DNA from 4 places in the Bacillus cereus group sp. RP43 genome. Region 4 is predicted to be linked to each of the others. Evidence: a T-box and tRNA genes for the amino acid it is inferred to sense, from the RefSeq annotation. Region 4 holds a T-box; the other regions hold tRNA genes.

Region 1 (3,460 bases), 4.0 Mb from region 4:
GCTTGGTCCCATATCAACCCCGCGACGCATCTGTCCTAAATCCATTGGAACTCCAATAACTGAGATTTCTTTTTTCATAGATAGTATCCCCCTTTTATGCCTTCCTAAATATTTTAAATCTTTTATATAGTCTGACTCAACTCGACATTTTTCTGCATGGATATACATTTTATTCACTTACATTTACGTTGGAATCCCAATTTTCAAACTATTCTATGTATAAGGTTAACTTGATGAACCAACTAACTTTTCTATCAGCTAATATTTTTATCAGTGCTTTTCTCCATTACTACCTAGAATTACACAAGATATCCTCAAATAAATAGATTAAAAAACGCTTCTACATTTAGAAGCGTTTTTCTGATGCTAGTTTCCATACTGCTGCAATATTTTTTGCTGTCATTTCGATATTCTCTTCTGCCCTTTTATATGCTTCTTCTAACGTCATTGGACTAGCCGTAATACTAAACACTGCATCAATTCCCTTTTCGTAAACAGTCGTATAATTCGAGGATACAGATCCACCAATAGCAATTACAGGAATATGACGACATTTCGCCCGCTTCGCGACACCAACAGGAGCTTTTCCATACGCTGTTTGTTCATCTATTCTTCCCTCACCAGTTACAATCAGATCGGCGCCCTCTATACACTTATCAAAATTTGTATAATCTAATACAATTTCAATCCCTTTTCTTAACTGTCCCTTTAGCACTGCAACGACAGCGGCTCCCATTCCTCCAGCTGCCCCCGCACCTGGTATTTCAGATACATCAAAAGACACATGTTGTTTAAGTATATTAGCATAATGTTTTAAATTCCCATCTAGCTCTTTCATCATCTCTACATTCGCACCTTTTTGTCTCGCAAATACAAAAGATGCCCCGCTCAGTCCAACTAAAGGGTTATCTACATCACATGCTGCTTCTAACTTTATATCTTCCAGGCGTGAATCAATCCTAGAAAGGTCAACAGTGGTTATCAAATGCAATGTCCCTCCAGAGGGTTCTATTACCCCACCTTTCCTATTTATAAATCTTGCGCCTAAGGCAGATAGCATACCAGCCCCACCATCATTTGTAGCACTTCCTCCAAGCCCTAAAATAATGTGTTTAGCTCCTTGATCTAATGCATGTAATATAAGTTCACCTGTCCCTTTTGTAGTTGTAATAAGTGGGTTTCTCTTTTCAATTGGAACGTGTTGTAATCCTGATGCTGCTGCCATTTCAATAAATGCTGTCTTCTTATCCTTAGACATACCATAAAAGGCTTGCACGCTCTCTCCAAGCGGCCCTGTCACATTAAGTGATATAATTTTCCCCATTGTAGCACCAACAAGAGATTCAACCGTTCCTTCGCCTCCATCTCCAATTGGTACCTTAACATACTCTGCTTTAGGAAAAATTGCTGCAAAGCCTCTTTCAATAGCTTCACATACCTCTATAGCTTTCAGGCTTTCTTTATATGAATCCGATGCAATGACAACTTTCATAATTACCTCCCCCTTATCCAATCCTTTTTTTTATTTTAAACGATATACGGAAAAGTTGCCTTTTGGAGTGGAATTTAAACACAAAAAAAGCTTACATCAAATGATGTAAGCTTTCCCTATTTATATGGAGCCTAGCGGGATCGAACCGCTGACCTCCTGCGTGCAAGGCAGGCGCTCTCCCAGCTGAGCTAAGGCCCCTTAGTACTTAAGCGGAAGACGGGATTCGAACCCGCGACCCCAACCTTGGCAAGGTTGTATTCTACCACTGAACTACTTCCGCGAAAATGGTGAGCCATGAAGGATTCGAACCTTCGACCCTCTGATTAAAAGTCAGATGCTCTACCAACTGAGCTAATGGCTCGTAAATGGCTGGGCTAGCTGGATTCGAACCAGCGCATGACGGAGTCAAAGTCCGTTGCCTTACCGCTTGGCTATAGCCCATTAATATTTACTAGTATGGTTATCTTTTCAAAAAAATAAACCCTTTCAGGTTATTTTAAAGAAAATGGTGGAGGGGGGCAGATTCGAACTGCCGAACCCGAAGGAGCGGATTTACAGTCCGCCGCGTTTAGCCACTTCGCTACCCCTCCGACATTTAAAAATATATGGTGGAGGATGACGGGATCGAACCGCCGACCCCCTGCTTGTAAGGCAGGTGCTCTCCCAGCTGAGCTAATCCTCCAAAAGTGATGACCCGTACGGGATTCGAACCCGTGTTACCGCCGTGAAAGGGCGGTGTCTTAACCACTTGACCAACGGGCCAAAAAAATAAAAACTTTTCCCAAGCTTCCAACCGGGCTTGAACCGGTGACCTCTTCCTTACCATGGAAGTACTCTACCAGCTGAGCTATGGAAGCATAATGGCTCCGCAGGTAGGAATCGAACCTACGACCGATCGGTTAACAGCCGATAGCTCTACCGCTGAGCTACTGCGGAATAATATAAGCCTGGCAACGTCCTACTCTCACAGGGACAAGGTCCCAACTACCATCGGCGCTAGAGAGCTTAACTTCCGTGTTCGGTATGGGAACGGGTGTGACCTCTCTGCCATCATTACCAGACTTTTATCATTATACACATTCTTTTCAGAATGTCAAAAGGAATTTTTAATATATATTCCTTCAAAACTAGATAACATTGCTTCATATTATATGGTTAAGTCCTCGATCTATTAGTATTCGTCAGCTCCACATGTCACCATGCTTCCACCTCGAACCTATCAACCTGATCATCTTTCAGGGATCTTACTAGCTTACGCTATGGGAAATCTCATCTTGAGGGGGGCTTCATGCTTAGATGCTTTCAGCACTTATCCCTTCCGCACATAGCTACCCAGCTATGCCCTTGGCAGAACAACTGGTACACCAGCGGTGCGTCCATCCCGGTCCTCTCGTACTAAGGACAGCTCCTCTCAAATTTCCTACGCCCACGACGGATAGGGACCGAACTGTCTCACGACGTTCTGAACCCAGCTCGCGTACCGCTTTAATGGGCGAACAGCCCAACCCTTGGGACCGACTACAGCCCCAGGATGCGATGAGCCGACATCGAGGTGCCAAACCTCCCCGTCGATGTGGACTCTTGGGGGAGATAAGCCTGTTATCCCCGGGGTAGCTTTTATCCGTTGAGCGATGGCCCTTCCATGCGGAACCACCGGATCACTAAGCCCGACTTTCGTCCCTGCTCGACTTGTAGGTCTCGCAGTCAAGCTCCCTTATGCCTTTGCACTCTACGAATGATTTCCAACCATTCTGAGGGAACCTTTGGGCGCCTCCGTTACACTTTAGGAGGCGACCGCCCCAGTCAAACTGCCCACCTGACACTGTCTCCCGGGTCGATAAGACCCGTAGGTTAGAATTTCAATACAGTCAGGGCGGTATCCCACCAGCGCCTCCACCGAAGCTAGCGCTCCGGTTTCAATGGCTCCCGCCTATCCTGTACAAACTGTACCAAAATTCAATATCAGGC
Region 2 (3,460 bases), 3.4 Mb from region 4:
TTTTGGTACAGTTTGTACAGGATAGGCGGGAGCCATTGAAACCGGAGCGCTAGCTTCGGTGGAGGCGCTGGTGGGATACCGCCCTGACTGTATTGAAATTCTAACCTACGGGTCTTATCGACCCGGGAGACAGTGTCAGGTGGGCAGTTTGACTGGGGCGGTCGCCTCCTAAAGTGTAACGGAGGCGCCCAAAGGTTCCCTCAGAATGGTTGGAAATCATTCGTAGAGTGCAAAGGCATAAGGGAGCTTGACTGCGAGACCTACAAGTCGAGCAGGGACGAAAGTCGGGCTTAGTGATCCGGTGGTTCCGCATGGAAGGGCCATCGCTCAACGGATAAAAGCTACCCCGGGGATAACAGGCTTATCTCCCCCAAGAGTCCACATCGACGGGGAGGTTTGGCACCTCGATGTCGGCTCATCGCATCCTGGGGCTGTAGTCGGTCCCAAGGGTTGGGCTGTTCGCCCATTAAAGCGGTACGCGAGCTGGGTTCAGAACGTCGTGAGACAGTTCGGTCCCTATCCGTCGTGGGCGTAGGAAATTTGAGAGGAGCTGTCCTTAGTACGAGAGGACCGGGATGGACGCACCGCTGGTGTACCAGTTGTTCTGCCAAGGGCATAGCTGGGTAGCTATGTGCGGAAGGGATAAGTGCTGAAAGCATCTAAGCATGAAGCCCCCCTCAAGATGAGATTTCCCATAGCGTAAGCTAGTAAGATCCCTGAAAGATGATCAGGTTGATAGGTTCGAGGTGGAAGCATGGTGACATGTGGAGCTGACGAATACTAATAGATCGAGGACTTAACCATATAATATGAAGCAATGTTATCTAGTTTTGAAAGAATATAAAAAACTTGTTGACCTTTAAAAGTTAATAAGTTATAATGATTCTTGTCTTAAATGAATATAGTCTGGTAATGATGGCAGAGAGGTCACACCCGTTCCCATACCGAACACGGAAGTTAAGCTCTCTAGCGCCGATGGTAGTTGGGACCTTGTCCCTGTGAGAGTAGGACGTTGCCAGGCAAAATGGAGGATTAGCTCAGCTGGGAGAGCACCTGCCTTACAAGCAGGGGGTCGGCGGTTCGATCCCGTCATCCTCCACCATTTATGTCGGAGGGGTAGCGAAGTGGCTAAACGCGGCGGACTGTAAATCCGCTCCTTCGGGTTCGGCAGTTCGAATCTGCCCCCCTCCACCATTTCTTAATTATTGGGCTATAGCCAAGCGGTAAGGCAACGGACTTTGACTCCGTCATGCGCTGGTTCGAATCCAGCTAGCCCAGCCATTAAGAGCCATTAGCTCAGTTGGTAGAGCATCTGACTTTTAATCAGAGGGTCGAAGGTTCGAATCCTTCATGGCTCACCATTTTAACAAAATATGCGGGTGTGGCGGAATTGGCAGACGCACTAGACTTAGGATCTAGCGCCTTTGGCGTGGGGGTTCGACTCCCTTCACCCGCACTTTTAATAAAATAACTCATACATGTTTTGCGGAAGTAGTTCAGTGGTAGAATACAACCTTGCCAAGGTTGGGGTCGCGGGTTCGAATCCCGTCTTCCGCTCCAATTTTCAATATGACATGCCGGGGTGGCGGAACAGGCAGACGCACAGGACTTAAAATCCTGCGGTGGGTGACCACCGTGCGGGTTCGACCCCCGCCCTCGGCACCATATGCGCCCGTAGCTCAATTGGATAGAGCGTTTGACTACGGATCAAGAGGTTAGGGGTTCGACTCCTCTCGGGCGCGCTTTTATTAACGGGAAGTGGCTCAGCTTGGTAGAGCACCTGGTTTGGGACCAGGGGGTCGCAGGTTCAAATCCTGTCTTCCCGATTTTCCCAAAAACATGGGGCCTTAGCTCAGCTGGGAGAGCGCCTGCCTTGCACGCAGGAGGTCAGCGGTTCGATCCCGCTAGGCTCCACTTTATTTTTTATATGTCGGAGGTATACCCAAGTTCGGCTGAAGGGATCGGTCTTGAAAACCGACAGGCGGCGAGAGTCGCGCGGGGGTTCGAATCCCTCTACCTCCTCCATTTTTTTAAAAAGTGGCTTAGTTACATATAAAAATGAATAAGATATTAATTTTTCCTTCATGGAGGTATACCCAAGTTCGGCTGAAGGGATCGGTCTTGAAAACCGACAGGCGGCGAGAGTCGCGCGGGGGTTCGAATCCCTCTACCTCCTCCATTTATTTTTAAAACATAATATCGTCGCGGGGTGGAGCAGTACGGTAGCTCGTCGGGCTCATAACCCGAAGGTCGCAGGTTCAAATCCTGTCCCCGCAACCAATGGTCCCGTGGTGTAGTGGTTAACATGCCTGCCTGTCACGCAGGAGATCGCCGGTTCGACCCCGGTCGGGACCGCCATTTTATGTTGGCTCGGTAGCTCAGTCGGTAGAGCAGAGGACTGAAAATCCTCGTGTCGGCGGTTCGATTCCGTCCCGAGCCACCATTTTTTTATGCCGGCTTAGCTCAATTGGTAGAGCAACTGACTTGTAATCAGTAGGTTGGGGGTTCAAGTCCTCTAGCCGGCATCATTTAGGGGCATAGTTTAAAGGTAGAACTGAGGTCTCCAAAACCTCCAGTGTGGGTTCGATTCCTACTGCCCCTGTAAAGTATATGGGCCTATAGCTCAGCTGGTTAGAGCGCACGCCTGATAAGCGTGAGGTCGATGGTTCGAGTCCATTTAGGCCCACCATATATTCCGCAGTAGCTCAGTGGTAGAGCTATCGGCTGTTAACCGATCGGTCGTAGGTTCGAGTCCTACCTGCGGAGCCATGGCCCGTTGGTCAAGTGGTTAAGACACCGCCCTTTCACGGCGGTAACACGGGTTCGAATCCCGTACGGGTCATAAAAAAAAGAGTCAGCATATTGCTGACTCTTTTTTATTATGTATAAGCCTCTTTTTATCACCTTATTTTCCTGAAATAAATAAAGGGATTTAGGAAAAGCTATGGTATGTATTAAAAGGAGGAGATGAAAAATGACACAAGTTAGAGAACTTATGAGTACTCATATCGTACATTGTACACCGTTAGATAATGTATATGAGGCGGCTGTAAAAATGAAGGAAGAATCGGTTGGATTGATTCCTGTTATTGAAAATAAACAAGTTGTTGGGCTTGTTACTGATCGAGACTTAGTTGTTCGTGGGATTGCTGAAAAACATCCTGGATCTAATCAAATTACAAATGTAATGACAACAAACATTGTTTCAGTTTCTCCAGATGATTCTATTGAAAAAGCTACAGAGTTAATGGCACAATATCAAATTAGACGATTACCGGTAGTTGAGAGCGGTCAACTTGTTGGGATGCTAGCACTAGGTGATTTAGCTATAAGAAAATCAGCAGATGATCAAGCAGGGTTTGCTTTAAGTGAAATCTCGGAGCATACGGAATAAATTATGTATAAAGATCAGATACATTATTCTAGTATATATGGATTAAACTAATATATTAGCGTGATG
Region 3 (3,460 bases), 470 kb from region 4:
TTATTTTGATCATGGAGGCCGGCAAGCCGTTTCAGTTTATCATTCTGTTCGACCGTGTATTTGCAACCCTTATCGGTGCAGTCATCGTGATTGCAGTGAACTTGATATTCAGTAGAGCGATGGCGAAATTAGTGTAAAAGTGGTTATCTAGCGAAAGATGCTTTAATATTTCGGGTATCCAATCGCTTATTTTCAACGAATTCGTATTTTAGATGCAACGATTTTCCAAGTGCCAAAGCATTTAGCTAGTGTGTACCCAGGGGCAGGTGGTTGCGCCCAAACAGCGGGCATAAAAATTCAATTAGAATATGCTTTACATAGTGGACAGTTTTTAAATGTTCAAATAGAGTCCTGAGCTTAAAAGACGTGTACGGGTTGGTTTAAATAAAGGCGAAGCACAACATGCACTTGCTCGAGCTGTATTCAAAAAAAAAGCAGACTATCCAAAGTCTACTTTTACACAACAAAAAAGAGATAGCAGATTATGCTATCTCTTTTAGTATGACCCGTACGGGATTCGAACCCGTGTTACCGCCGTGAAAGGGCGGTGTCTTAACCACTTGACCAACGGGCCAAAATCTGGCAGAGAAGAAGGGATTCGAACCCTCGCACCGCGTTCGCGATCTACTCCCTTAGCAGGGGAGCCCCTTGAGCCACTTGGGTACTTCTCTATAATATGGCTCCGCAGGTAGGACTCGAACCTACGACCGATCGGTTAACAGCCGATAGCTCTACCACTGAGCTACTGCGGAATAATTATGGTGGGCCTAAATGGACTCGAACCATCGACCTCACGCTTATCAGGCGTGCGCTCTAACCAGCTGAGCTATAGGCCCATAAAAAGCGGGTGAAGAGAATCGAACTCTCGACCAGAGCTTGGAAGGCTCTTGTTTTACCACTAAACTACACCCGCATTAAATTAAAAATGGTGAGCCATGAAGGATTCGAACCTTCGACCCTCTGATTAAAAGTCAGATGCTCTACCAACTGAGCTAATGGCTCATTTTGAAAGTGGTGCCGGCTAGAGGACTTGAACCCCCAACCTACTGATTACAAGTCAGTTGCTCTACCAATTGAGCTAAGCCGGCTTGCGATTTCAAAATGGTGGCTCGGGACGGAATCGAACCGCCGACACGAGGATTTTCAGTCCTCTGCTCTACCGACTGAGCTACCGAGCCTTTATGTAAAAAAAATGGCGGTCCCGACCGGGGTCGAACCGGCGATCTCCTGCGTGACAGGCAGGCATGTTAACCACTACACCACGGGACCATTTGGTTGCGGGGACAGGATTTGAACCTGCGACCTTCGGGTTATGAGCCCGACGAGCTACCGTACTGCTCCACCCCGCGATGATATAATATTTAATTTAGAAAAAATGGAGGAGGTAGAGGGATTCGAACCCCCGCGCGACTCTCGCCGCCTGTCGGTTTTCAAGACCGATCCCTTCAGCCGAACTTGGGTATACCTCCGAGATATGAACTTTGAGTGGTGGACCTTGTAGGACTCGAACCTACGACCGGACGGTTATGAGCCGTCTGCTCTAACCAGCTGAGCTAAAGGTCCTTTATGGTAGCGGCGGAGGGGATCGAACCCCCGACCTCACGGGTATGAACCGTACGCTCTAGCCAGCTGAGCTACACCGCCATAAGTTATATTCAAATAAGTGGAGCCTAGCGGGATCGAACCGCTGACCTCCTGCGTGCAAGGCAGGCGCTCTCCCAGCTGAGCTAAGGCCCCATATGTTGAAATATCGGGAAGACAGGATTTGAACCTGCGACCCCCTGGTCCCAAACCAGGTGCTCTACCAAGCTGAGCCACTTCCCGTTAATAAAAACGCGCCCGAGAGGAGTCGAACCCCTAACCTCTTGATCCGTAGTCAAACGCTCTATCCAATTGAGCTACGGGCGCATATGGTGCCGAGGGCGGGGGTCGAACCCGCACGGTGGTCACCCACCGCAGGATTTTAAGTCCTGTGCGTCTGCCTGTTCCGCCACCCCGGCATGTCATATTGAAAATTGGAGCGGAAGACGGGATTCGAACCCGCGACCCCAACCTTGGCAAGGTTGTATTCTACCACTGAACTACTTCCGCAAGACATGTATGAGTTATTTTATTAAAAGTGCGGGTGAAGGGAGTCGAACCCCCACGCCAAAGGCGCCAGATCCTAAGTCTGGTGCGTCTGCCAATTCCGCCACACCCGCATATTATAATTTTAAAAGAAAAAATGGGGCGACTGATGGGAATTGAACCCACGAGTGCCGGAGCCACAATCCGGTGCGTTAACCACTTCGCCACAACCGCCATGATTTTCTGGTGCCGACTAGAGGACTTGAACCCCCAACCTACTGATTACAAGTCAGTTGCTCTACCAATTGAGCTAAGTCGGCTAGAATGGTGGAGGATGACGGGATCGAACCGCCGACCCCCTGCTTGTAAGGCAGGTGCTCTCCCAGCTGAGCTAATCCTCCGAATTGCCTGGCAACGTCCTACTCTCACAGGGACAAGGTCCCAACTACCATCGGCGCTAGAGAGCTTAACTTCCGTGTTCGGTATGGGAACGGGTGTGACCTCTCTGCCATCATTACCAGACTGTATTCATTTAAGACAAGAATCATCATAACTCATTCGACATTTAAAGTCAACAAGTTTTTTATATTCTTTCAAAACTAGATAACATCGCTTCATATTATATGGTTAAGTCCTCGATCTATTAGTATTCGTCAGCTCCACATGTCACCACGCTTCCACCTCGAACCTATCAACCTGATCATCTTTCAGGGATCTTACTAGCTTACGCTATGGGAAATCTCATCTTGAGGGGGGCTTCATGCTTAGATGCTTTCAGCACTTATCCCTTCCGCACATAGCTACCCAGCTATGCCCTTGGCAGAACAACTGGTACACCAGCGGTGCGTCCATCCCGGTCCTCTCGTACTAAGGACAGCTCCTCTCAAATTTCCTACGCCCACGACGGATAGGGACCGAACTGTCTCACGACGTTCTGAACCCAGCTCGCGTACCGCTTTAATGGGCGAACAGCCCAACCCTTGGGACCGACTACAGCCCCAGGATGCGATGAGCCGACATCGAGGTGCCAAACCTCCCCGTCGATGTGGACTCTTGGGGGAGATAAGCCTGTTATCCCCGGGGTAGCTTTTATCCGTTGAGCGATGGCCCTTCCATGCGGAACCACCGGATCACTAAGCCCGACTTTCGTCCCTGCTCGACTTGTAGGTCTCGCAGTCAAGCTCCCTTATGCCTTTGCACTCTACGAATGATTTCCAACCATTCTGAGGGAACCTTTGGGCGCCTCCGTTACACTTTAGGAGGCGACCGCCCCAGTCAAACTGCCCACCTGACACTGTCTCCCGGGTCGATAAGACCCGTAGGTTAGAATTTCAATACAGTCAGGGCGGTATCCCACCAGCGCCTCCACCGAAGCTAGCGCTCCGGTTTCAAT
Region 4 (3,460 bases):
TTAATGCTTGGTGCAGTAAGTGAGTTGCTGTATGGTTTTTCACAACGCTACTACGGTTTTTCGTATCGATAAGAGCTTTTACAGCCGCTTCTTTCGTTAATGTACCTTCTTCAACAACAACTTTGTGTAGGTTTTGACCATTTGGTGCTTTTTGTACGTCTTTTACAACAACTTTTACGCCGTCAGCAAGAAGATAACCACGGTCTGCAATTTGCCCACCGCTCTCAGCGTAGAATGGCGTTACATCAAGTATTAATTGTCCTTCTTCACCTGCTTGTAGGCTATCTGTGTACTCACCATTTTTTACAAGTGCAACAACGTTACTTTCTGTTGCAACTGTACCGTAACCAACGAATTCGCTCGCTACTTTAACCTCACCAAGTACACCGCCTTGAACTTGCATAGAGTCAACGTCTTGACGAGCAGCACGTGCACGCTCACGTTGTTTCTCCATTTCATTTTCAAAGCCTGCTTGATCAACTGTCATACCAGCTTCTTCTGCATATTCTTCTGTTAATTCAATCGGGAAACCGTACGTGTCGTATAGACGGAACGCATCTACGCCAGAAATAACAGTTGTTTTTTCTTCTTTCGCTTTTGCAATTACTTCAGCTAAAATTGATTCACCATCATGAAGTGTTTCATGGAAACGCTCTTCTTCATTCTTCACAACTTTTGCGATGAAATCTTTCTTTTCAAGTACTTCTGGATAGAAGTCTTTCATTACTTCTCCAACAACCGGTACTAATTCAAACATGAATGGACGGTTGATGTTTAATTTCTTAGAATAACGAACAGCACGGCGTAATAAACGACGTAATACATAACCACGGCCTTCGTTAGATGGAAGAGCACCGTCACCAACAGCGAATGTTACTGTACGGATATGGTCAGCAATTACTTTAAACGCCATATCTTTTTCTAAATCGCCATTACGATATTTCTCACCAGAAATTGATTCTGTTGCACCAATCATCGGCATGAATAGATCTGTATCAAAGTTCGTAGGTACATCTTGAACGATAGATGTCATACGCTCTAGACCCATCCCTGTATCGATGTTTTTCTTAGGAAGCGGCGTATATGAACCGTCTGGGTTATGGTTAAATTGAGAGAATACAAGGTTCCATACTTCTAAGTAACGCTCGTTTTCTCCGCCCGGATATAATTCTGGGTCACTAAAGTCATTACCGTAAGCTTCACCGCGGTCATAGAAAATTTCTGTATTCGGTCCACTTGGTCCTTCACCGATATCCCAGAAGTTTTCTTCTAAACGGATGATGCGTTCTTTTGGAACACCCATTTTCTCATTCCAAATTGTGAATGCTTCTTCATCTTCCGGATGAATTGTAACAGATAGTAATTCTTTATCGAATCCGATCCATTTGTCGCTCGTTAGAAATTCCCAAGCCCAAGTAATTGCTTCTTCTTTGAAGTAATCACCGATTGAGAAGTTCCCTAACATTTCAAAGAATGTATGGTGACGAGCCGTTTTCCCTACGTTTTCAATATCGTTTGTACGAATTGATTTTTGAGCATTTGTAATACGTGGATTTTGCGGAATTACGCGTCCATCAAAATATTTTTTTAATGTTGCTACACCACTGTTAATCCATAGAAGAGATGGATCTTCATGTGGAACTAGTGATGCACTAGGTTCTACTGCATGTCCTTTTTCTTGGAAAAAGTCTAAAAACATTTGACGAATTTGTGCGCCTGTTAGTTGTTTCATTGTATTTTCCTCCTTAAATATAAAAAACTCCCGCCCCTATAAAAGGGACGAGAGTTAACTCGCGATACCACCCTAATTATGAATTGATTATTATAACAATCAATTCATCACCTCATGGTGCCGTAACGTGGCAAGACGGCAGTGATTAGCTGCTCTCAGGATTAGCTTTCTGTTACCCTTCATTTAAAGCTTCTTTCAGCCAGTGGAAGCTTCTCTCTACAAATGGACTGTAACGTACTTGTTCCGTCATTGATTTAATGTATTATATGACTAAATATAATAGAATTCTCTTAAGTTTGTCAATGTAGATAATCATTTATATTGTATCAATTGCTTATTAATCATAGCTATTCTACTATTCATTCTTAACAGCCTTTAAATATATTATGCATTTATTACTAAATAGGAATCTCCTCATAAAAAACACCTTATACAATTTTCTAAATATTACATTTTTTGTTATAATTAAATTATTAATAATGAAGGAGCGATCACAATGACAACCTTATTGAACAAAGCTAAAAACATGTTAACTACGGACGAAACTATATTGTTTTACGCAGCATGCTCATTAGATATATTTATATATCGTTCCATCGCAAGGCCAGGACTGTTAATCTTAACGAACAAAAGGCTCTTCTTTTACGGACCAGATTTAAGCAAAAACCCAATATTTGAAGAGTACTCTTTCGCAAAAATTTCTAATCTAAAAGAACAGAAACGACTTTTTAGTAATCAAATTGTATTTATGTATGATGATGAATGGAAAAAAATAAAACATATTCAAACAAATGATGTGAGCGGGATTGTTCAACAAATAAAAGAACAACTCTCTAAATAACCATATTATTAGCCCTCTATCTCTATAGATAGAGGGCTTTCACATTAAATATCTTCTCTTTTCCAAAGAGGCCTCACATGAACGACCACTGTACGAATAACAGCTAAAATTGGAACCGATATTAGCAATCCTACAATCCCGGCTATCTCTCCTCCAACTAGTAATGCGAGCATAATAATAACGGGATGCATACGAAGCGACTTACCAACGATGTAAGGCGATAAAATGTTACTTTCCAAAAATTGCAAAATAGCAATCGTAATCCCCGCCTTAATGAGTAAACTCGTTGATACCGTTGCCGCAATCATCAACGTCGGAATCGCCCCTAAAATAGGACCAAAGTATGGGATTATATCCGTTACCCCAATAATAATGCCGAGTAATAACGGATATTTCATACCGATAAACCAAAAAGAAAGAACAGATACTCCCCCTAATACTAAGCAAACAAATAACTGTCCTCGAATATAACTTCCGAGTGACTTATCAATTTCTTTCGCAAGCATTTGACCCGTACTACGCCACTTACTCGGAACTATTTTCCAAAAAATGTGATAAAACTCACCGTAATCTTTTAATATGTAAAATACAATGAACGGAATTAAGAAAATAATGAGCAATGAATCCAATACACCACGAGCTGTGCTCATAACCTTATTTAAAAGCGTTTGTATCTTCATTTCTACACCAACGAAAATTTGCTTTACCTTTTCATGAATAAATGATGGGAAATTCGCTGTTTGTTCTGTAACTCCATCCATCCAAGAATCGTACATTTTTGTAAACTGCGGAAATTGTTCATTAATTTCTTGTAACTGTTTAATAACAACTGGCGTCCCTTTATAAATTCCATAGCCAATTCCGCCAAAGAAAAGAATATAAATGAG

What was found. A T-box is a leader RNA that pairs with one kind of tRNA and senses whether it is charged. The one in region 4 lies ahead of alaS (alanine--tRNA ligase), so its partner is inferred to be a tRNA-Ala.
Region 1: it has a tRNA-Ala gene. The T-box ahead of alaS (alanine--tRNA ligase) is inferred to sense a tRNA for this amino acid. The anticodon was not compared.
Region 2: it has a tRNA-Ala gene. The T-box ahead of alaS (alanine--tRNA ligase) is inferred to sense a tRNA for this amino acid. The anticodon was not compared.
Region 3: it has a tRNA-Ala gene. The T-box ahead of alaS (alanine--tRNA ligase) is inferred to sense a tRNA for this amino acid. The anticodon was not compared.

Annotation. Positions count from the first base shown of each region.
Region 1 covers NZ_JARVHQ010000001.1:4,997,730-5,001,189, forward strand. Annotated here, with positions in the region: gene rocF (arginase) at 1-78, opposite strand, end outside; gene QCI75_RS25870 (glycerate kinase) at 347-1,492, opposite strand; tRNA gene QCI75_RS25875 (tRNA-Ala) at 1,618-1,690, opposite strand; tRNA gene QCI75_RS25880 (tRNA-Gly) at 1,701-1,772, opposite strand; tRNA gene QCI75_RS25885 (tRNA-Lys) at 1,778-1,853, opposite strand; tRNA gene QCI75_RS25890 (tRNA-Gln) at 1,859-1,933, opposite strand; tRNA gene QCI75_RS25895 (tRNA-Tyr) at 1,999-2,082, opposite strand; tRNA gene QCI75_RS25900 (tRNA-Val) at 2,099-2,174, opposite strand; tRNA gene QCI75_RS25905 (tRNA-Glu) at 2,183-2,254, opposite strand; tRNA gene QCI75_RS25910 (tRNA-Thr) at 2,277-2,349, opposite strand; tRNA gene QCI75_RS25915 (tRNA-Asn) at 2,354-2,428, opposite strand; rRNA gene rrf (5S ribosomal RNA) at 2,438-2,553, opposite strand; rRNA gene QCI75_RS25925 (23S ribosomal RNA) at 2,644-3,460, opposite strand, start outside.
Region 2 covers NZ_JARVHQ010000001.1:4,435,258-4,438,717, reverse strand. Annotated here, with positions in the region: rRNA gene QCI75_RS23210 (23S ribosomal RNA) at 1-804, shown strand, start outside; rRNA gene rrf (5S ribosomal RNA) at 906-1,021, shown strand; tRNA gene QCI75_RS23200 (tRNA-Val) at 1,027-1,102, shown strand; tRNA gene QCI75_RS23195 (tRNA-Tyr) at 1,111-1,194, shown strand; tRNA gene QCI75_RS23190 (tRNA-Gln) at 1,207-1,281, shown strand; tRNA gene QCI75_RS23185 (tRNA-Lys) at 1,286-1,361, shown strand; tRNA gene QCI75_RS23180 (tRNA-Leu) at 1,376-1,456, shown strand; tRNA gene QCI75_RS23175 (tRNA-Gly) at 1,486-1,560, shown strand; tRNA gene QCI75_RS23170 (tRNA-Leu) at 1,577-1,665, shown strand; tRNA gene QCI75_RS23165 (tRNA-Arg) at 1,669-1,742, shown strand; tRNA gene QCI75_RS23160 (tRNA-Pro) at 1,753-1,826, shown strand; tRNA gene QCI75_RS23155 (tRNA-Ala) at 1,842-1,914, shown strand; tRNA gene QCI75_RS23150 (tRNA-Ser) at 1,933-2,025, shown strand; tRNA gene QCI75_RS23145 (tRNA-Ser) at 2,087-2,179, shown strand; tRNA gene QCI75_RS23140 (tRNA-Met) at 2,204-2,280, shown strand; tRNA gene QCI75_RS23135 (tRNA-Asp) at 2,283-2,358, shown strand; tRNA gene QCI75_RS23130 (tRNA-Phe) at 2,368-2,443, shown strand; tRNA gene QCI75_RS23125 (tRNA-Thr) at 2,453-2,525, shown strand; tRNA gene QCI75_RS23120 (tRNA-Trp) at 2,532-2,602, shown strand; tRNA gene QCI75_RS23115 (tRNA-Ile) at 2,613-2,689, shown strand; tRNA gene QCI75_RS23110 (tRNA-Asn) at 2,695-2,769, shown strand; tRNA gene QCI75_RS23105 (tRNA-Glu) at 2,771-2,842, shown strand; gene QCI75_RS23100 (CBS domain-containing protein) at 2,975-3,394, shown strand.
Region 3 covers NZ_JARVHQ010000001.1:557,247-560,706, reverse strand. Annotated here, with positions in the region: gene QCI75_RS02945 (FUSC family protein) at 1-137, shown strand, start outside; partial or broken gene QCI75_RS02940 (transposase) at 182-346, shown strand; partial or broken gene QCI75_RS30505 (hypothetical protein) at 348-426, shown strand; tRNA gene QCI75_RS02930 (tRNA-Glu) at 503-574, opposite strand; tRNA gene QCI75_RS02925 (tRNA-Ser) at 581-671, opposite strand; tRNA gene QCI75_RS02920 (tRNA-Asn) at 678-752, opposite strand; tRNA gene QCI75_RS02915 (tRNA-Ile) at 760-836, opposite strand; tRNA gene QCI75_RS02910 (tRNA-Gly) at 843-913, opposite strand; tRNA gene QCI75_RS02905 (tRNA-Lys) at 927-1,002, opposite strand; tRNA gene QCI75_RS02900 (tRNA-Thr) at 1,013-1,088, opposite strand; tRNA gene QCI75_RS02895 (tRNA-Phe) at 1,103-1,178, opposite strand; tRNA gene QCI75_RS02890 (tRNA-Asp) at 1,194-1,269, opposite strand; tRNA gene QCI75_RS02885 (tRNA-Met) at 1,273-1,349, opposite strand; tRNA gene QCI75_RS02880 (tRNA-Ser) at 1,377-1,469, opposite strand; tRNA gene QCI75_RS02875 (tRNA-Ile) at 1,487-1,563, opposite strand; tRNA gene QCI75_RS02870 (tRNA-Met) at 1,568-1,644, opposite strand; tRNA gene QCI75_RS02865 (tRNA-Ala) at 1,665-1,737, opposite strand; tRNA gene QCI75_RS02860 (tRNA-Pro) at 1,751-1,824, opposite strand; tRNA gene QCI75_RS02855 (tRNA-Arg) at 1,835-1,908, opposite strand; tRNA gene QCI75_RS02850 (tRNA-Leu) at 1,912-2,000, opposite strand; tRNA gene QCI75_RS02845 (tRNA-Gly) at 2,017-2,091, opposite strand; tRNA gene QCI75_RS02840 (tRNA-Leu) at 2,121-2,201, opposite strand; tRNA gene QCI75_RS02835 (tRNA-His) at 2,226-2,301, opposite strand; tRNA gene QCI75_RS02830 (tRNA-Thr) at 2,312-2,387, opposite strand; tRNA gene QCI75_RS02825 (tRNA-Val) at 2,393-2,468, opposite strand; rRNA gene rrf (5S ribosomal RNA) at 2,474-2,589, opposite strand; rRNA gene QCI75_RS02815 (23S ribosomal RNA) at 2,691-3,460, opposite strand, start outside.
Region 4 covers NZ_JARVHQ010000001.1:1,025,981-1,029,440, reverse strand. Annotated here, with positions in the region: gene alaS (alanine--tRNA ligase) at 1-1,732, opposite strand, end outside; T-box leader at 1,773-1,991, opposite strand; gene QCI75_RS05320 (PH domain-containing protein) at 2,229-2,573, shown strand; gene QCI75_RS05315 (AI-2E family transporter) at 2,618-3,460, opposite strand, start outside.